DNA from 2 places in the Rhodococcus sp. RS1C4 genome. Region 2 is predicted to be linked to the other one. Evidence: predicted binding sites of a transcription regulator. Region 2 holds the regulator's gene; the other holds the start of a gene.
What was found. The regulator HspR, encoded in region 2, represses chaperone genes until heat shock. The targets are predictions, from matches to a motif close to ANNTGAGTNNNNNNNACTCANNT.
Positions count from the first base shown of each region.

Region 1: the regulator HspR is predicted to act here: its motif matches at 2,073-2,095, upstream of clpB (ATP-dependent chaperone ClpB).

Region 1 covers NZ_NOXZ01000023.1:385,429-395,716, reverse strand. Annotated here, with positions in the region: gene clpB (ATP-dependent chaperone ClpB) at 1-2,015, opposite strand, end outside; gene CH289_RS12655 (globin domain-containing protein) at 2,194-3,357, shown strand; gene CH289_RS12650 (helix-turn-helix domain-containing protein) at 3,606-4,025, shown strand; gene mraY (phospho-N-acetylmuramoyl-pentapeptide-transferase) at 4,081-5,157, shown strand; gene CH289_RS12640 (DUF2277 domain-containing protein) at 5,164-5,439, opposite strand; gene CH289_RS12635 (TetR/AcrR family transcriptional regulator) at 5,470-6,045, opposite strand; gene CH289_RS12630 (cytochrome P450) at 6,131-7,525, shown strand; gene dinB (DNA polymerase IV) at 7,511-8,719, opposite strand; gene CH289_RS12620 (Na+/H+ antiporter) at 8,755-10,288, opposite strand, start outside.
Region 2 covers NZ_NOXZ01000012.1:91,369-101,656, reverse strand. Annotated here, with positions in the region: gene grpE (nucleotide exchange factor GrpE) at 1-106, shown strand, start outside; gene dnaJ (molecular chaperone DnaJ) at 138-1,316, shown strand; gene CH289_RS05130 (heat shock protein transcriptional repressor HspR) at 1,316-1,750, shown strand; gene CH289_RS05125 (nitric oxide synthase oxygenase) at 1,945-3,084, opposite strand; gene CH289_RS05120 (globin domain-containing protein) at 3,443-4,603, shown strand; gene CH289_RS05115 (FAD-binding oxidoreductase) at 4,712-5,458, shown strand; gene CH289_RS05110 (glycosyltransferase family 2 protein) at 5,468-6,364, opposite strand; gene CH289_RS05105 (hypothetical protein) at 6,618-6,839, shown strand; gene rsgA (ribosome small subunit-dependent GTPase A) at 7,167-8,189, opposite strand; gene CH289_RS05095 (alpha/beta hydrolase) at 8,372-9,331, opposite strand; gene CH289_RS05090 (alpha,alpha-trehalose-phosphate synthase (UDP-forming)) at 9,432-10,288, opposite strand, start outside.

The DNA of each region.
Region 1 (10,288 bases), on a different contig from region 2:
GGACGCCTGCGGACGGCTTCGGTGAGTTGACCGCCTGCCTCGTAGCCGACGTAGCCGGGAGGCGCGCCGACGAGTCGAGCTACGGCGTGCTTCTCGCTGTACTCGCTCATGTCGATGCGGACCATGGCGCGCTCGTCGTCGAACAGGAAGTCCGCCAACGCTTTCGCGAGTTCGGTCTTGCCGACACCGGTCGGACCGAGGAACAGGAACGAGCCCGTCGGACGGTTCGGATCGGCGACGCCGGCGCGAGCACGACGGACGGCGTCGGACACCGCTTGCACGGCGTCCTTCTGCCCGACGACGCGCTTGCCCAACTCGTCTTCCATCCGCAGCAGCTTCGCGGTTTCACCCTCGAGCATGCGGCCTGCAGGAATGCCGGTCCAGGCTGCGACGACGTCGGCGACATCGTCCGGACCGACCTCTTCCTTGAGCATGACGTCGTCCTGCGCCGGAGTTGCCTGTGTCTTCTCGGCAAGCTCCTTCTCGAGCGTCGGGATGCGGCCGTACCGAAGTTCGGCTGCCTTTCCCAGATCTCCGTCGCGTTCGGCACGCTCGGATTCACCGCGCAGGTTCTCGAGTTCTTCCTTGAGGACGCGAACCGAATCGATGGCGTTCTTCTCGTTCTGCCAGCGGGTGCTCAACTGGTTGAGCTTTTCCTGGCCGTCGGCCAGTTCCGCGCGCAGCTTCTCGAGACGAGCCTTCGACGCATCGTCGGTCTCCTTCTCGAGCGCCATCTCCTCGATCTCGAGTCGCCGGACGGCTCGTTCGACCTCGTCGATTTCGACGGGACGCGAGTCGATCTCCATGCGGAGACGCGACGCGGCCTCGTCGACCAGGTCGATTGCCTTGTCCGGCAGGAACCTCGACGTGATGTAGCGGTCGGACAGTGTGGCGGCGGAGACGAGCGCGGAGTCCGTGATGCGCACACCGTGGTGCACCTCGTAGCGCTCCTTGAGCCCACGCAGGATGCCGACGGTGTCCTCGACGGACGGTTCGCCGACGTAGACCTGCTGGAATCGACGCTCGAGCGCTGCGTCCTTCTCGATGTACTTGCGGTACTCCTCCAACGTGGTCGCACCGACGAGCCGCAGTTCACCGCGCGCGAGCATCGGTTTGATCATGTTGCCCGCGTCCATCGCGGACTCACCGGTCGCGCCAGCTCCGACGATGGTGTGGAGCTCGTCGATGAAGGTGATGACCTGGCCGGCCGAGTTCTTGATGTCGTCGAGCACGGCCTTGAGCCGCTCCTCGAATTCACCGCGATACTTCGCACCGGCGACCATCGAGCCGAGGTCGAGCGAGACGACGGTCTTGCCGCGCAAGCTTTCCGGCACGTCGCCGGCGATGATGCGCTGCGCGAGACCTTCGACGATGGCGGTCTTGCCGACGCCGGGCTCACCGATGAGAACCGGGTTGTTCTTGGTGCGGCGGGACAGTACCTGTACGACACGACGAATTTCGGTGTCGCGGCCGATGACCGGATCGAGCTGACCTTCGCGGGCCCGGGCGGTCAGGTCGGTGCTGTACTTCTCGAGCGCCTGGTAGGTGCTCTCGGGATCGGCGCTGGTGACGCGCGCGCTGCCGCGGACAGTCTGGAAGGCGTCGCGCAGGTCGTTGGGTCCGGCGCCGTGGCCGGTCAGGAGCTTGGCGACGTCGCTGTCACCCGTCGCGAGTCCGACCATGAGGTGCTCGGTGGAGACGTACTCGTCGTCGAGTTCGGTAGCGAGGTTCTGCGCAGCCGTGATGGCCGCCAGCGCTTCGCGACCGAGTTGCGGAGTCGTCGTGGATCCGGTTGCCGACGGGAGTCGATCGACCAGGGTGCGAGCTTCACCGCGCACAGTCGCAGGATCGACGCCGACAGCCTTCAACAGGGGGGAGGCGATGCCGTCGGTCTGATCGAGCAACGCCACCAACAAATGCGCCGGACGGATGTCCGGGTTTCCGGCCGCGGATGCGGCCTGCAGAGCGGCACTGAGTGCGGCCTGCGTTTTCGTGGTGGGGGTGAAACTGTCCACCGGTCACCTGCTTTCTGCTGGGAGAAAATTTGATGTCGGTGGGTACAACGTACCAAGACTTGAGTCTGTTCCGCTCAAGTCTGATTTTCTCAGTTTTCTTCTGTGGCCAGTGGTGTGTAATCGGGATACCCTCGGGCGGTCTACTTTGGAACCGTCTAGCTGCGGCGGAGGATGATCGATGCTCGATGCACGGGCGATCTCCCTGGTTCGTGCCGGTTTCAAGTCCGTTCTGGCCGCTGAGAACGGTCCGGCACTTCTCGCACGGTCCTTCTACGCCCAGCTGTTCGTCGACCATCCGGAGTTCCGGGCGTTCTTTCCGGCGTCGATGGACCAGCAACGCGACCATTTCGTCCGTGCGCTGGCCTACATCTTCGACAATCTCGACAAGAACGAGCGCGTCGAGTCGTTCCTCCAGCAACTTGGCCGAGACCACCGCAAGCACGGCGTCGACGGCACCCACTTCCGAGCGGGTGCCTCGGCCCTGATCTCGGCGTTCCGCAACTTCGTCGGCAACGAGGTGTGGACGGACGAAGTCGAGGACGCCTGGCATCGGACGCTAGCGCTCGTCACCGACAACATGGCCGTTGCGGCGGACTCGGACGAATTGCCCCCGTACTGGGGCGCCACGATCGTCGAGCATCAACGGGTGCTCGACGATCTGGCGATCATTCGCCTCCAACTGGACGAGGGCATTCACTACTACCCGGGTCAGTACGTGAGCGTGCAGATTCCGCAACGCCCCAAACTCTGGCGGTACCTGTCGCCGGCGATTCCGTGTAATCCGCAGGGCGAGATCGAGTTTCACGTTCGGCGGGTGTCCGGCGGTTGGGTGTCCCCCGCCATGGTGACCGAGTCGGTCGTCGGCGATCGATGGGCCGTCAGCCCTCCTTTGGGTGGATTGCAGATCGACCGAGGAATCGCCGAGGACGTGCTGATGATCGCAGGCGGCACCGGCCTGGCGCCGCTCCGTGCTCAGGTGATGGACATGGCTCGACGCAGCCACAACCCGCGAGTGCACCTGTTCGTCGGGGGCACGTATCCCCGGGATCTGTACGACGCCGAGACCCTGTGGCAGCTATCGCTGTCCAACCCGTGGTTGACGGTGGTTCCGGTGACCGAGGAGGACGAGAATCCGTGGTGGCATTCCGGTCCGACGCCGGAACTGCCGTGGGGCATGCATCATCGGCTGCACGGGTCCATCGGGAAGGTCGTCACGCAGTTCGGCTCGTGGGCGGACCGGCAGATCCAGATTTGTGGTTCGCCGTCGATGGTGCGGACGACGCTCTACGCATTGCGGAAGGTCGGCACCCCGATGGAACACGTGCAGCACGATCCGCTGTGAGCAGTTAACGCTCGGCAAACGGCCTGCGCTCGAACCCGTGCCTCGTCGATCGTTCGAATGACGTGGTCGATGGCGGGGCCGCGCCAGGCTCCGCATTTCTCCGGTCGTCCGATCCGAAAGCAACACGTTCTACCGTTCGTCGCGCCGAAACAGCCAGTCGGCCTGGAATGTGGTTACCTACTCGTTATCGTTTCCGGGCCGCGTCGAAGACGGCCCGGTCATACCGAGAAGGGTGAGAGTAGATCCCGATGCCTGCAGACTTCGCGGCACGGTTGAACAGTCTGTTCAACACGGTGCATCCACCTGGCCGTAAGCCCCACACCAATGCAGAAGTCGCCGATGCGCTCGCCGAGCACGGCCACCAGATCTCCAAGCCGTACATCTCGCAGCTGCGTTCCGGTCAGCGGACGAATCCGTCGAACGACACCGTTGCTGCACTCGCCCGGTTCTTCAAGGTGAAGCCGGATTACTTCTTCAACGACATCTACGCGCGCAAGATCGATCACGACCTCGAGTTGGTGACTCAGCTCGAAGGCTATGGCCTCAAGCGTCTGTCGGCGCGTGCGTTCGATCTGTCCGAGGAGTCACAGAATCTACTGAGCTCGATGGCCGAAAAATTGCGTGCCAGTGAGGGGCTTCCGGAGATTCCTCCGGACAGCACGCGTTGACTCGGCCGATAACCGGGCAGTAACTGCAGCCAGACGATCAGGGGGATGACACGCGGTGATCTTGATTCTCTTCGCGGGAGGAACAGCTCTCGCGGTGTCGATTCTGCTCACCCCGATGCTGATCCGGCAGTTCTCGAAGCAGGGCTTCGGCCAAGAGATTCGGCTGGAAGGACCGGCGAGCCATCAGTCGAAGCGCGGAACACCGACGATGGGCGGCGTCGCGATCCTCGTCGCGCTGTGGGTCGGATACGGCGGGGCGCACGTGGTCGGCATCGCATACGACGGCGGGGGCCCTTCGGCGTCGGCCTTGCTCGTCCTGGGTCTGACGACGGCCCTCGGCATCGTCGGTTTCGTCGACGACTACACGAGCCTGCGAAACAAGAGGAACCTCGGACTCACCGCGCGCGCCAAGTACGTCGGCCAGATCGGCGCTGCGGTCGTGTTCGCGCTTCTCGTCCTTCGCTTTCCGGACAGCAACGCAGTGACGCCCGGCAGCCGAAACCTGTCCTATGTCCGCGACTTCGCCATCGTGTACATGCCGACCCTGTTGTTCGTTGGCTTCATTTGTGTCCTGGTCGTGGCCTGGTCGAATGCGGTGAATCTGACCGACGGGCTCGACGGCCTCGCCGCGGGATCGATGGCGCTGGCCCTGGGGGCCTACACCGTCGTCACGTTCTGGCAGTACCGGCAGTCCTGCAGCACCGACCCACGCGTCGGGTGTTACGACGTGCGGGATCCTCTCGATCTCGCGATCGTCTGTGCCGCCGCGGCCGGTGCGTGCATCGGCTTCCTGTGGTGGAACGCCGCGCCCGCGAAGATCTTCATGGGTGACACGGGATCGCTCGCTCTCGGCGGTCTGCTCGCGGGTCTGTCCGTGGTCACCAAGACCGAGCTGCTCGCCGTTGCGATCGGCGCGTTGTTCGTCGTCGAGGCTGCGTCCGTCGTCATCCAGGTCGCGATCTTCCGCACCAACGGTGTTCGGGTCTTCCGCATGGCACCGATCCATCATCACTTCGAGCTCGCGAGTTGGCCGGAGACCACCGTCATCATCCGGCTGTGGTTGATGGCAGCCATCGCCTCGGCACTCGGTATGGGTCTGTTCTACAGCGAGTACCTCTCGGCGGTCGGCTGATATCGATCAGCCGGCGGCTTTCGCTGCGATCCGCGCCTGAACTTCCGGGCGACGCAGCGGCGGAACCGTCGGTGGCGGCTGGCGACGCTCGGGAAGCGCGTCGAGCAGTCGATGAGTGGTCGCGGTGACCTCGGCAACTGCGAGCTCGAATGCATCGCGGGTGGCGTCGGACGTCTTCTGAACGCCACTGACCTTACGGACGTACTGCCGGGCCGCAGCCTCGATCTCCTCGTCCGTCGCGTGCGGTTCCAGCCCGCGCAGGGTGGTGATGTTTCGGCACATACCAGCCACGATAGACTTTTCCGCCGGTCTTCACGTCCTGAGCAGCCCGTCGAGTGCACGCAGGCACAGCGCCTTGACCTCGTCCTCGCTGATGGATCGGCGATCGAGCCAGTCCATGCAGACCGCACGCACGAACGACACCCAGCCACGCAGTGCCGTCCGGGTGATCTCGTCCTCGCGAATCTCGGCGGGCAGCGCGGCCAGAATCCGCTGCTGCTGCACTTGCAGTTCGTCGGCGAGGATGGCCTGGATTTCCGCGTCGCCCAGCATGGCACCGCGGTTGATGGCCCGGACGCCGTGTTCGTGCTCGACGGTGTAGCGAATGTAGGCGTCGAGGCCGGCCGCGACCTGATCCGCCACCGGCAGTGACGTGTCCGGCGCGGTCGTGTCGAGAATGCGCGCGGACTCGACCTTCAAGATCTCCGCGAAGAAATCCCGCTTCGACGCGAAGTAGTGGTACATCAGGCCCCGCGACACTCCGGCGAGGTCGGCGACCTCCTCGATCCACACCTCGTCGTAGGGCCTGTCGGCGAACAGCTTCGACCCGATGTCGAGTAGTTGCGCGCGCCGCAGGTCAGGGGAGAGTCGTTTTCGAACGCCGTTCATCACCCAGGATGCTACTTGACACGAGTTCAGTAGCGAGTACGTTCACTGTTGTATCCGAGTTCAGTAACGAGCGAAGAGGTCGCACATGGTCGTCGACGTCGGAGTACGCAGCGCAGCGCTCCCCCACCCGCCCCGACGCCTGCCCGTCCTGGGCGACGTCGTCGGCGCCCACGCGTCGAGGCCGGTCCAGGACTCGATGGCACTCGCCGCCCGGCTCGGCCCGATCTTCGAGCGGGTAGTCCTCGGTCGCCGCTACGTGCTCGTCTCCGGCGCCGACCTCGCGGGGGAACTGTGCGACGAGTCCAGATTCGTCAAGCACGTGTCCCCTGCGATCGAAGGTCTCAGGTCCGTCGGCGGTGACGGACTGTTCACTGCCTATTCTCACGAACCGAATTGGCAGAAGGCACACGACCTCCTGCGCCCCGCGTTCGCTCAAAGCGCCATGCGCGGATACCACGACATCATGCTCACTGTCGCGTCCGAGCTTGCGGCACACTGGCGTTCGCAGACCTCCGTCGACGTCTCCTCGGACATGACGAAGCTGACGCTGGACACCATCGGGCGCACCGGGTTCAGCTACGGTTTCGATTCCTTCAGCCGAAGCAAGCCCCACCCCTTCGTCGACGCGATGGTCGGGGTGCTCTCGCACAATCAGCGTCGCGAAATCGTTCCCATCCCCTGGTTGGCGAACCTCGTCTTCAAGAAAGCCGACCGGCGCAACCTCGCGAATCAGCGTTACCTCGAACAGGTCCTCGACGACATCGTGCGCACCCGCCGCGACGAACGTTCCGACCCGGGCGCCCATGCAGATCTGCTCGAGATCATGCTGGACGCCGCGCGGGATTCCGGGAACCCGAATGCGCTGAGCGAAGTGAACATTCGCCAGCAGATACTGACCTTTCTGATCGCAGGCCACGAGACCACCTCGGGGGCATTGTCGTTCGCCCTCTACTACCTCGCGAACAATCCGCACGTACTGGACGCCGCACGCGCGGAGGTCGACGAAGTCTGGGGCGGTGAAGCACCGTCGTTCGAGCAGGTACCCAAGCTGCGCTACGTCCGGCGAGTACTGGACGAGACCCTGCGGCTGTGGCCGACAGCACCTGCCTTCGCGCGGGAAGCCCGGGAGGATACCGTCATCGGCGGTGTACACGAGATGAAGCAGGGCGATTGGGCGTTCGTGCTGATTCCCGGGTTGCATCGCGACCCGGTCTGGGGTGAGAACCCCGAAGTCTTCGATCCCGATCGCTTCGTCTCGGCCGAGGTGCGCTCACGCCCGGGCCACGTCTACAAGCCCTGGGGCACCGGCGAACGTGCCTGCATCGGAAGACAGTTCGCGATCCACGAGGCCGTCCTCGTACTCGGTACGTTGCTGCAGCACTTCGATTTCCAGGCAGATCCGACGTATCGCCTGAAGGTCGAGGAGCGGCTGACGCTGATGCCGAAGGATTTCCGGCTGACGGTGTCAATCCGGAAGTAGCGGCACGGACAGTCCGGAGTCGCGGCCCAGCAACACCCCTCGGGTCAGTGCCTTCTTCCCGAACTTACTGTGCACGCCGTCGAGAGCGATGTCCAACGCCGATGCGCTCGGTGCGTCCTGCACCCCGCTGCGCGGTGGCGCATCGAACTGCAGCTCGAGCTGCTCGGCGCCCGTGCGCTCGATGTTCGCGACGGTCACCCCGACCAGTGTGATGCCCTGATCGGCGATCAGAGGCGCAGCATCATGCAGCAACGCGAGGGCGGCATCGAGAATGTCCCGAGTGTCCGCTGTTGCCCGGTTCAGGGTGTGCGAGCGCGTGATCTTGGTGAAGTCCGCGAACCGGAGCCGCAGAACGACCGTGCGGCCGGTCCGCTCGGCGGCACGCATCCGCTGCGTCACGCGGTCCACCAGAGCGATGAGCGAGGCCTCGACGTCCTTCGGTGACGTCGGACCACGCCCGAGTGCATGCTGGGCGCCGATCGAGCTGCGTCCACGGTAGGTCTGCACGCGTCGGGGATCGCGGTTGTTGGCCAACGAGTACAGGTGATGCCCCGCGCCCTTCCCCAGAATCGACACGATCGACGCCTCGGACTGCGCGGCGATGTCACCGACGGTCACGATGTCGAAGGCATGCAGCTTCTCCGCCGTCACCTTCCCCACGCCCCACAACAGCTCGATCTTCAGAGGGTGCAGGAACTCGAGCTCACGTCCCGGCTCGACGAGCAGGAGGCCGTCGGGCTTGCCGACTGCGCTGGCGACCTTCGCGAGGAACTTGGTGCTCGCGATGCCGACCGTGATGGGCAGCCCTACCTTCTCCTTGACCTCGCGTCTGAGCCGCTGCGCCACCTGCACCGGAGTGCCGCGGATCTTTCCCAGACCGGTGACGTCGAGAAACGCCTCGTCCACCGAGATCCCCTCGACGAGCGGGGTGGTGTCGCGGAAGATCTCGAAGACGGCCTTGCTCGCCTCGATGTAGGCGTCCATCCGGGGAGGAACGACGACGGCGTCGCGGCACAGTGCCCTGGCCTGCGACCCACTCATCGGGGTACGCACTCCGAAGGCCTTCGCCTCGTAGCTTGCCGCGAGCACGACACCGCCGCCCACGAGGACAGGTCGTCCTCTCAGGCGCGGGTCGTCCCTCTGCTCGACCGACGCGTAGAACGAGTCGAGATCGGCATGCATGATCACGAACATATGTTCGCACGCCGGTCCGACATGTGCGGATTTACTCAGGCGGTGACGTGGTGGATGTAGCACCAGCGCCAGTTCTCGCCTGGTTCGGCGGACTCCATGACGGGGTGCGTCGTGGCATGGAAGTGCGCCGTCGCATGTCGCTTGGGCGACGAGTCGCAGCAGGCGACGTTGCCGCATTCGAGGCATTGCCGAAGGGCGACCCATTCCGTCCCCTCGCGGATGCATTCATGGCACGTACCGTCGGACACGTTCTCCGCCACCGGGTATCGGTCCAGTTCCTCGCACCCCGCCCCGGGATGGACGCGCCGCGCATTGGACACCTTGATCTCGCTGCGGTCCTCACCCGCGATGTCGATCATCGACTCCTCGACGTCGAGCATGGCGAGAACCTCGCCGACCACCTCGGACGGGACGGTGCCGGTGCTTCTGATCTCCAGTATCCGCGCGCGCTCGGCCTCGATCATCGTCAGGCGAACCCGCGCGTACAGCTCGCTCGGGGTCTCCTGTTCGGCGGTGGTACCCAGCCGTTCCCACGCCGAGAAATTCCGCTGCTCGACGCGTTGGCGGACCAGGGCTTCCACTCCGTGCGGGTCGTCGTACTCGAGGTCGTCCAGTGCCTTCTCCCCGGCCTTCGACGCCTGCTGCAGCAGGGTCGCCCGCGCCAACGCGTCGTCCATCGGGTCCGGCGACGGCACCTTCAACAGACGAGCGAGGACCGGCAACGTGAGGCCCTGCACGAACAGGGTTCCTGCCACCACGGTGAATGCGATCAACAGCAGGATTTCGCGGTACTCGGTCCCCAACGGGATCACGAACGCGGCGGCCAGCGTCACCACTCCGCGCATGCCGGCCCACCCGATCAGGAGCGTGTAGCGCCAGGACGGGACCACACCGGTCGACGCGTCGGCGCCGGGGTGAATCAGCGCGAAGCGCGCGACGAACACCCACACCATGCGGATCGCGATGACGCCGACGAGTGTCGCGGCGCAGACGGCAATGATCGTCGTCGCGGGCAGAGCACTGGTCCCGACGTCGCGGAGCAGCCACGACGCTTGCAGACCGATCAACAGGAAGACGGCGTTCTCGAGGATGTAGGCGATGGTTCGCCAGTTGATTCGCTCGGCGATTCGAGACTGCGCGGACTGCAGAATGGGCGCCTTGTGCCCCAGCAGAAGCCCGGCGACGACGACGGCGAGCACACCCGACGCGTGCACCTCCTCGGCGAGAAGGTACGCGGCGAACGGGACGATGAACGAAATGGCGGTGTCGAGAACAGGATTGGTCAATCGCCGACGCAGTTTCGCGACGATCACGAAGGTCACCAGACCGATGGCCACGCCCCCGCCTGCGGCCACGAGGAAGTCCAGTCCGACCCGACCGACGTGGACCGAATGTCCGAGGGCGAAGATCGCCGTGCTCAGCGCGACCAACGCGGTGGCGTCGTTGAGCAGGGACTCCCCTTCGAGAATGGTGACGACGCGACGAGGCAGTCCGATGCGGCGGCCGATCGCAGTGGCTGCGACGGCGTCCGGAGGCGCGACGACGGCACCCATTGCCAACGCCGCCGGC
Region 2 (10,288 bases):
GCGTCCGGGCTACAAGCTCGGCGAGCGGGTTCTGCGGACGGCAATGGTCGGCGTCGTCGACGATGCTGGACAGCACTCGGATGCGCCTGCATCCGACGAGCAGTAAAAAGAGATAGCGCGGAAGGAGGAAACGCCCGGTGAGCCAGCGGGAGTGGATCGAGAAGGACTTCTACAAGGAGCTGGGCGTTTCCTCCAGCGCATCTGCAGAAGAGATCAAGAAGGCGTACCGCAAGTTGGCGCGGGACAATCACCCCGACGCCAACCCCGGCAACGCCAAAGCCGAGGAGAAGTTCAAGGCCGTCAGCGAGGCCAATGCGGTCCTGACGGACCCGGCGAAACGCAAGGAGTACGACGAGGCCAGGCGGCTGTTCGCGTCGGGCGGCTTCGGTCGCCAGGGCGGCGGCGGATTCAGTCCTGGTGCAGGCGGATTCGGCGGCGGCGGGCAAACGTTCGACGTCGGCGACATCTTCGGTCAAGGTGGTGGCGACGGCGGTATCGGCGACCTGTTCGGTGGCCTGTTCAACCGCGGCGGCACTCAGCAGCGCACCTCGAGCAGTCGTCCGCGACGCGGAAGCGACGTCGAGACCGAGACCACTCTCGGTTTCCGTGAAGCCACGCAGGGTGTGACGGTTCCGCTGCGTCTGACCAGTCCGTCGTCCTGCACCACGTGCCACGGCAGCGGTGCCAAGCCCGGGACCAGTCCGCGGGTGTGCCCCAAGTGCAACGGCGCGGGCGTGATCAACCGCAACCAGGGAGCGTTCGGGTTCAGCGAGCCGTGCGACGACTGCCGCGGGACCGGTTCGATCATCGACGACCCGTGCGCCGACTGCCGCGGAACGGGCGTGCAGAACCGCACCCGCACGATCACCGTGCGCGTGCCACCGGGCGTGTCCGACGGTCAGAAGATCCGTCTCGCCGGCCAAGGTGAAGCAGGACTCCGCGGAGCTCCGTCGGGTGACCTGTTCGTCACGGTGCGCGTGCGAGCGGACAAGGTGTTCGGACGCGACGGCGACAATCTGACGGTCACCGTCCCGGTCAGCTACGGCGAGTTGGTACTCGGAACCACGCTGTCGGTTCCCACGCTCGACGGCCGCGTCGGCGTGAAGGTGCCGCCGGGAACTGTCGACGGTCGGGTGCTGCGCGTCCGCGGACGAGGTGTTCCGAAGAAGACAGGTACTCCCGGTGACCTCATGGTCACGGTCAAGGTCGCGGTCCCGCAGAAGCTCGACGACCCGGCCACCGAAGCATTGAACGCTTATCTGGAAGCCGAGAAGGCCAGCGGATTCGACCCGCGGGCCGGGTGGGCAGGTGCGTAATGACTGTTCCTACTGGCGAGGGTTCGGGCCAAGGTAATTCTGGTCGATCCGTAGGCTCCACTCCCGGTGACCCCGACGCTCAGGTCTTCGTCATCTCCGTAGCTGCACAGCTTGCGGGAATGCACGCCCAGACGCTGCGCACCTACGACCGCCTGGGTCTGGTCACCCCGCACCGGACCACCGGCGGTGGGCGTCGGTACTCGCCCCGCGACGTCGCGTTGCTCCGCGAGGTGCAGAGGTTGTCGCAGGACGAAGGCGTCAACCTCGCCGGCATCAAGCGCATCATCGAGCTGACCAACCAGGTCGAAGCTCTGCAGGCGCGAGTGTCCGAGCTCGCCCAGGAACTCGCGAACGTCCACGCGAGCTACCGCCGCGACCTCGTACCGGTTCAGCGGAACGCTCTCGTCGTCTGGAAACCGCGCAACCAGCGCTGACAACCGACCCACGCTCGCCGACGCCTGTGCGTCGGCGAGCTTTTTCGTGCCCGGGCCCCCGGCTGCATCGGCACTCGGCCCCGGGTGCGCGGGTTTCAGTGGGTGCGCGTGCTGCACCAGGTGCTTGGGCTGGAACCCACGCGTTCACCCTCGGTTGGTGACCGAATGAGTCGTTCGGTCACTCGGTCTGGCATTCACCCGAACGGGCAACCCGACGCCCCGCGGGAGACGAAGTTGGGTCGGATGTCCATGTCGGGTGGATCGTAGAGCCGGTGGAAGGTCGGGGTGATGCCGGACGACATGGGCGGGTTGATCCACGACCAGTCCGTCGGGCAGGCGCGGCCGGCTCGGGCTTCGCGGTCGACGTGGTCGACGAACTGCTTGGCGACGGTGTGGTGATCCACCATGTAAGCGCCGGTTTCGCGGAAACTGTGGATGACGGCTCGGTTGAGTTCCACCAGTGCGCGGTCTCGCCACAGTGTCCGTTCCGAGCTCATGTCGAGGCGCAGTTTCTTGGCGATGGTGGGGAGCATGTCGTAGCGGTCGGTGTCGCTGAAGTTGCGTGCGCCGACTTCGGTGTTGACGTACCAGCCGTTGAACGGTGCGCAGGGGTAGCGGACGCCGCCGATCTCGAGGTCCATGTTGGAGACGGCGGGTACGGCGTGCCATTTGAGCCCGAGCCCTGCGAACCAGCGGTAGTTGGGGTGGACGAGGTCGACTTCGAGTACGAGGTCGCGGGGGACGTCGAACCAGCGGATCGGCTCGTCGGGCGTGGAGATCATCAGTGGCAGTACGTCGAATGCGGTGCCCTCGCCGCGCCATCCGAGCCGCTGGGCCAGGGCGGTGAGTTCGAGGTGCGCGGGGTCGCCGGTGATCGTGCCGTCGTCGGCGCGGTAGCCGGCGTAGCGGATGAGTTGGGGGCTGATGATCCGGTATTCGCGGCCGTCGGGCAGGGGCGGCGGGCCGACGGTGACGATGGATTGCAGTGCGCCGCCGTTGGTGGCCACGCGGAGGTGCTCGAAGCAGGCGTCGGCGATGCCCTGTGCCGTGGTGGCGTGCCGTGCGTCGATCAGCTTCAGGGTGCGCCAGTGTTTCCGTCCGACGCACCGTGCGTGGTTTCGCCACGCCAGTTTGGCGCCGACGAGGATCTCCTCGGCGGATTGGACGTAGGTGCCCGTGGCGCGGAGCTCGGCGAGCGCCTGCGTCGCCCGAGACGCGGGTAGGTGTTGCAGTTCCGGTTGGTCGAAGAACTCGCGGCACTCGGTGAGGCGCGCGCTCAGGCCGGGATCGTCGATACGTGGCCCGACTTTTCGGCCGTTCGCTGGTTCCTTCACGTCCGCCCCGACAGCGACAGTCACGTTTTGCCTACCCCGTTTCGATCGGTCCCGCTGAATGTTCTCGATTCGACGCAACCGAATCCTAGGTCCTCGAACTGTCGGTGAAAAGGCCTGGAAATCGATGCGACTCAAGCGATTTCGACCTCTGGGTTGGTTATTGCCGAACGTGGCAAGCTATTTCCCGGTTAACGCAGTCAAATCAGGTCGAGTGAATCCGCTCGGTGGGTCATGTCCGAGTCACTGGGTTAGACTGCCTGGAAATCACGGCGGTCGAGAAACTAGTGCCGGCTGCCTTGGCGCACGTCCGGGTAGACGTCGGACGCCGACTTCTACGCGGTGAGGGGGCCTTCGAGAGATGGATGCTCGGGCGATTTCGCTTGTGAGAACCACGTTCAAAGCGGTCGCGGCCGTCGACGGTGGTCCGGAGAAGCTGACGCGTTCGTTCTATGCCATTCTGTTCGCTCGCAATCCCGAGGTGCGGGATTTCTTCCCCGCGTCGATGGAGTCCCAGCGGGACAAGTTGGTGACGGCGATCGCCTATGCCATCGATCAGCTCGAAGACCTCGACCGCCTGCTGCCGTTCCTGGCTCAGCTCGGCCGCGATCACCGCAAGTACGGGATCGTCGACGCGCACTACGCGGCCGTCGGAGATGCTCTGATCACGGCCCTGGAGCAGTTCGCGGGCAACGAGATCTGGACCGACGAGGTCGACGCCGCCTGGCGCGAGGTCATCGCGGTGATGGCGGGCACGATGATGGAAGCGGCGGAGGCCGACGACGGACCGCCGGTGTGGCAGGGCACCGTCGTCGAGCATCTGCGTGTTCTCGACGACGTGTCGATCGTGCGGCTCATGCTCGACGAGCCTCTGGATTACAGTGCCGGACAGTACGTCAGTGTGTCGATTCCGAGCCGTCCGCGCATGTGGCGGTACCTGTCGCCGGCGATTCCCGCGAACGCAGCGGGCGAGATCGAATTCCACATCCGGCGCGTCACGGGCGGGTGGGTCAGCCCGGCGCTCGTGGGGAGCACCTCCGTCGGGGACCGATGGACCATCGGAGCGCCGCTCGGCAGCATGACGAGGCACACCGCGCCCGGTCGTGATCGTCTCCTCATCGCATCGGGCACGGGAATCGCGCCGTTGCGCGCGCAGCTCATGGAGATGGCCACCAAGGCCGACAACCCGTCCGTCCACGTCTTCTACAGCGGCCACTACCCGTGCGACCTCTACGATCTGCAGACTCTCCAGCAGATCGCAGCGATCAATCCGTGGCTGTCCGTCGTCGGGATCGTCGAGGAAGAGACCGATCCGTGGTGGTACGACGGACCGCAGTACCGGAACCAACTCGGCGGCTCGTCGCCGATCGTCGGGCAGGTCGGGAAGGTCGTCGCGGAGTTCGGATCATGGGACGGCCGTGACATTCAGATCGTCGGCTCACCCTCGATGATCAACACCACCAAATTCCGCTTGCAGGGCGCAGGAGTCGATCTCTCCCTCGTCCGCCACGACCCTTGGTGACTGGTCTTTGTTGCAGCATCGACTGGGTCGTTCCGCAGGCTCCACTCCCGCCCTCGACTGGGTCGTTCCGCAGGCTCCACTCCCGGGCCCGCCGCATATTCTGGACACATGCAGACGTGGAATGCCGAGGTGGTGCAGTACCACCGCTTGCGCAATGACCTGGCCGTGGTTCGACTCGAAGGTGACGCAATACCTTTCGAGGCAGGTCAGTCGCTCGACGTCACTGTTCCGCAGAATGCGCGGCTGAGTCGTCGGTACTCGTCGGCGTTGCCGCCGTCGCTCGATGGAAAGTTGGAATTCCATGTCCGGGCCGTGCCGGCTGGGTGGGTCAGTGGATCGATCGTCAACGAGACGAGGCCGGGTGACGTGTGGAGGTTCGGCAATCCCGCGGGCAGTCTGAAGGTCGATTACTCCGGACGCGACGTCGTGATGATTGCAGGGGGCACCGGGCTCGCACCGCTGCGTGCGCTGATTCTGGATCTGACCCGGCGGGAGACACCGCCGAACGTGACGCTGTACGTCGGTGGACGGTCACCACGTGACCTCTACGCGGCCGACCTGCTGTGGATACTGGCGTCCGAATTGCCGTGGCTGACCGTCGTTCCCGTCGTGGACCAGTTGACGGATCCGTGGGCTCCCGACCGCTGGCACGACGCGATCGGAGCCGAGATCGCCGGTGTCGCAGAGATGTTCGGCCCCGAGCACTGCTGGGAGGGCAGTCTGGCCGACGTCATGAGTGTGCAGCAGCCGCTCCTCGACTCCCAGGTACTGGTCTGCGGTTCACCCGGGATGGAAGCGGCCACGATCGCGGCGTTGATCGACAACGGGACCCCGGAGAGCGCCATCGTGCGGTGACGCCGTACGTCAGCCGACGTGCGTCGCGGTGTTCGTGCCGACCGGCAACACCCGCGGCGGCGCGGGCGAGAACAAGCGACGCACGGAGTACCGACCCTTGGCCGGGTCGTACGGCCGATACACGGCGAACACGAGAATGTGCCACCACCAGTGCAACCGGAGTGCCTTACGTCGCTCGGGAGTCATGACCCCGTGCCGCTCGAACGTCCTGATACCGCATTCGATGTACTCACCGAATTTCGACGGCGGAGTGAGGGCGCGGCGGGGCGACACGTCGACATTCATGTCGGACAGCTGAGCCAGCTTGACGTCCACGGCGGTCAGGCACAGGGCCAGATCGAGATCTTCGTGAAGTTCGGCGTCGGTGCTGACCATCGGTTCGACGCGGTGCCACGCGGACTTGCGGATTGCCATGTTGGCGCCGTGCAGGTTGGTGACCAGGCGACCGCCTCCGATCGCGCCCTTCCTCAGGTGCCGACCGAACCACCACGCTTTGAGGCCGCGTACCGGCGAATCGTACGGCTGATTGAGCCCGGTGACACCGCCGACGTGTGCTCCGTCCTCAGACAGGTAGTTCAGAACGGCCCGGGCCCATCCCGGTGTGACGCGGGTGTCGGCGTCGACGCGGCCCAGGACGTCGCCGCGGGCCGCGCGAAATCCGGCATTGCGTGCGTGCGCGACGCCGGGTGCGCGCTCCGGCAGGAGCGTGATCTTGGGGTGGGCGTCGGCGTAGGCCTCGACGACAGCGGCGGTGCGGTCGGTGGAGTTGTTGTCCACGACGATGATCTCGTGGATGTCGTCACCCTGCGCGACCAATGCGTCGAGGCAGGGGCCGATGTAGGCCTCTTCGTTGTGGGCCGGGATCACGACCGACAAGGTTTCGGCGGGGAGCGTGGGAGTCGACACACTGGGAGATTATCGGTGACGAGGTGTGGAGTCGAATCGAAAAGTATTGTGTATCAGAGTATTCGGGTGAATTCGCTGATACATGGGTGTTTTGTCGAGGTCGAGTTCGTTTTGTCCGTCGAGGGCGGTCGACCGGTCGGATCGACGGGATTGGACGGGGTGAAGTCATGCTCGATGATTCGCTCATCGGGCCGGCAGCTAGGCTGGGCCGGACGTCGGTCCGACAGCACGTGACTACCAGAGGAGACGAGCAGTGGCTTCCGAGATCGCAGTGGGCGACCTGGTTCAGGCGACCGGGCACGCCGGACCGTGGAAGGTGCTGGAAATCCGTCAGGGTCTGGCACTTCTCGAGCATCATGCCGGTCATCGACTGTCGGTCCGCACGACCACGCTGTCCGTGGTTCGGAAAGCGTCACCCTCGGAGGCTGCGAAGCCCGTCGTGGACGAGCCGGACTCGCCTACCCTCTTCGACTGAAGGTCGGCGAAACAAGAGAGACGCGTCCCCGACGGCCGCGTCCTCGTGGCTTACCCGCTCAGGTCACTGGCGGGAAGTGGGTCGTTCTACAGTCCGCCGAGCAGCAGGTGAAGAGTATCTCCGACGACTGCGATCAGGCCGGCTACGAGTCCCATGTGATTCCTCTTTTCTGTGATTCGCCTTGCGGCGCTGCTCTTTTGAGCTGACAAGAATCTATGGGCGGCGTATTGCCCGCGAGTTAACTGCGAGTAATGGCCTCGGCGGATGCGCGAAACATTACCTTTGCTCATCAATATGGTGGATTGAACGAGGGGCGTGATGAATGCGTCATCGGCCACGTGACTTGTACATGCGCCGCTGGAGCTTGGCGAGCTGTTTGGCCTCGGCGAGCCTCTGCCCATTGGCGCGGGCGTCGTGTCGCGTTGTGGCCCAGTGATTCTCGCGTTCCAGGCGGTGGTAGTTGGCGATCCGCCGGGGGTCGATACTCTCCTGTACTGCGCATCCGGGTTCGCTGCTATGAGTGCAATCGCGAAATCTGCATCGCGCCGACGCGTCCTCGATGTCCGAGAAGGTCTGCTGTAGGCCCTCTTCCGACGCGACGAGGCCGACGGAGCGAAGTCCGGGAGTGTCGATCACCGTCATTCCGACGGTGGGAAGCGGCACGAGTTCGCGTCGAACCGTCACGTGACGCCCTTTGCCGTCGGCTTCGCGTACATCGCCTGTGCTCAGGACTTCCTGGCCGACGAGCGTGTTCGCCAACGTCGACTTTCCCGATCCGGACGGTCCGATCAGGGCATTGGTTCCGCCGAGATGGTCGGTAAGGCAGGCTATTCCATCACCGGTGCGGGAGCTGATCGCGAGTACGGTCACGCCGGGTGACGACGCCTTCAGGTCGGTGACTCGGTTGGAATCGCCGGCGTCGCACTTGGTGAGTACGACCAGTGGTGTTGCGCCGCTGTCCCATGCGAGGGCGACGTATCGTTCGACGCGGCCGAGGTCGAGTTCGGTGTCGGCGGCGACGGTCACGACGACGGTGTCGACGTTGGCGGCGAGGGTCTGAGTGTGGGACGTCGTGCCTGCCGATGCTCGGACGATGGCTGTGCGGCGGGGTAGGACTGTCGTGAGTACGGCCCCGCCCGTCGGCTGGGTGTGGATGCGTACCCAGTCGCCGGTGCACACGTCGAGGTGTCCGGTGTGGGCGCGCAGCGTTCCGTGTTCGGTGGCGATGTCGCTGGACCCGCGGTAGACCGCGGTGACGCGCCCGGGTTCTCCGGGTGAGCTGTTCTCGTGGAATCGATGGTGCCAGTAGGTGTCGAAACCCAAGTGGGACAGTGTGGTCGGTGAGGACACGGGTGAGCCTTTCGAAGGGCCGACCCGGTGCCCGGGTCAGCCGATGATGGGGGAGGAGGAGGCCGTGGGCACGGCCGTACGCCGAATGACCATGGTTTCTCCTCCTCTCGTCTCGCCTCGAATGCTCGGGTGGATGGAAAGTATCAGAGCAGAACTGGGCTACGCCATCGATTTAACGGTGCTCACTGCGGAGACGGGTCGGCCAGCACGCGAGCGGCGAACGCGACGGCGAGATCGAGGAGGACGCGTGCCTCGGGCAGGGCGCCCGCCATCACCGGGAACGCATGAACCTGGCCCTTCCAGACGTGCGTCTCGACGGTTCTGCCTGCTGCCGCGAGCGAGGCCGTCATCGCTTCGACGTCGGGACGCATCAACTCGTACTGCGCGGTGGACAGGAACACCGGCGGGAAGATCGCCGGGTCGACGTCGATCGGCGACGGTGAGCCGGCGATGGCGTCGGGCCCGTTCAGCCACCGATCCTCCAACGCGATGACCTGCTTCATCGGAAGGTAGGCGTCCTTCTTCATGAACTCCTTCGGATGGCTCTTCAGGTCGAGGTTCAGCAGTGGAGAGAACCCGAGGACCGCCGCGGGCGGGGTGAGACCGTCGAGTACGGCCAGTTCGGCGACTTTCATCGCCAGGTATCCACCCGCCGAGTCGCCGGCGACGATGATCTTGCTGGGGTCGGCGACGGTTTCCAGCGCGGCGCGGTAGGACGCCATGGCGTCGGCGATCGATGTTCCGATGCCGCCGTAAGGGATCTGTCGGTACTCGACGGAGTAGACGGGGACCCCTGCGCGAGCTGCAATCGTCGCGCACGCACTTCGGTGCGTGGCGAGGCCGCAGAACACGAATCCACCGCCGTGGAAGTAGAGCACGGACGCGCCGTCGAGTGATCCGGTCGCGGTCTTGGGGTGCGTCGTCTTCTCGCACGGGACGCCGCCCAATCGAACCTGTTCGATGGTCACACGCTTGGGTTTGGGCAACCTGTCGACGGCACGGTCGAGCTGACCGATGGCCTTGATGCCACCGTCGGTCAACGGCCACAGCGAGAACGTCGGCTTCAACGTCAGGCGCATCGCGCAGGACAGAACGCGGGCTTGGCGGCTGATGTCGTCGTGCCAGGTGAGCGTATGGGTCATGGATACGCACGCTAGCACCGGTTGGAACGTGTTCTCGTTGATTCGGCCATGAACCGAGGTCAGGCGTGCTCCCGCCGGTCACGGGAAACAGAAACGTGTTCTACTGCGACCGGGTGGGGAGCGTGCCCTCCTGCTGCGGGTTCGACAGTGCGTTGAGGAAGGCCCGCGCCCAGCGGTCGACGTCGTGCGCGAGGACCTGGCGCCGCATCGCCCGCATGTGGCGTCGACCTTCTTCCGCCGGCTGTTCCAGCGCGGAGACGATGGCGTCCTTGACGCTGTCGAGGTCGTGCGGGTTGCACAGGTACGCCTGACGCAGTTCGGCTGCGGCACCGGTGAATTCGCTGAGAACCAGGGCGCCACCCAGATCGCTGCGGCTGGCGACGTACTCCTTGGCGACGAGGTTCATGCCGTCGCGCAGCGGAGTGACGAGCATGACGTCCGCGGCCACGAAGTACGCGATGAGATCGTCGCGGGGGATCGGACGGTGCAGGTAGTGCAGTACCGGGTGGCCGACCTGGCCGTACTCGCCGTTGATACGGCCGACCTGTTGTTCGATTTCACCGCGCATCGCCTTGTAGCTCTCGACGCGTTCACGGCTCGGGGTGGCGAGCTGAATGATGACGTTGTCCACCGGGTCTATGCGGTGCTCTTCGAGCAGTTCACGGAATGCGTTCAGCCGGACGTCGATGCCTTTGGTGTAGTCGAGGCGGTCGACGCCGAGCATGATGCGCTTCGGGTTGCCCAGCTCCTTGCGGATCTGCTTCGCGCGATCACGGACAGCCTTCGAGCGGGACTTCTCGTCGAGGTCGCCGGAGTCGATCGAGATCGGGAACGCGCCGACGCGGACGGTACGGAACCCGACCTGCACCGAACCGAGCCGTGACCGGACGCCGACGGTGCCACGTGAGGTGACCTGGCCGGCGAGGCGTCGGGCGAGGTAGAGGAAGTTCTGGGCGC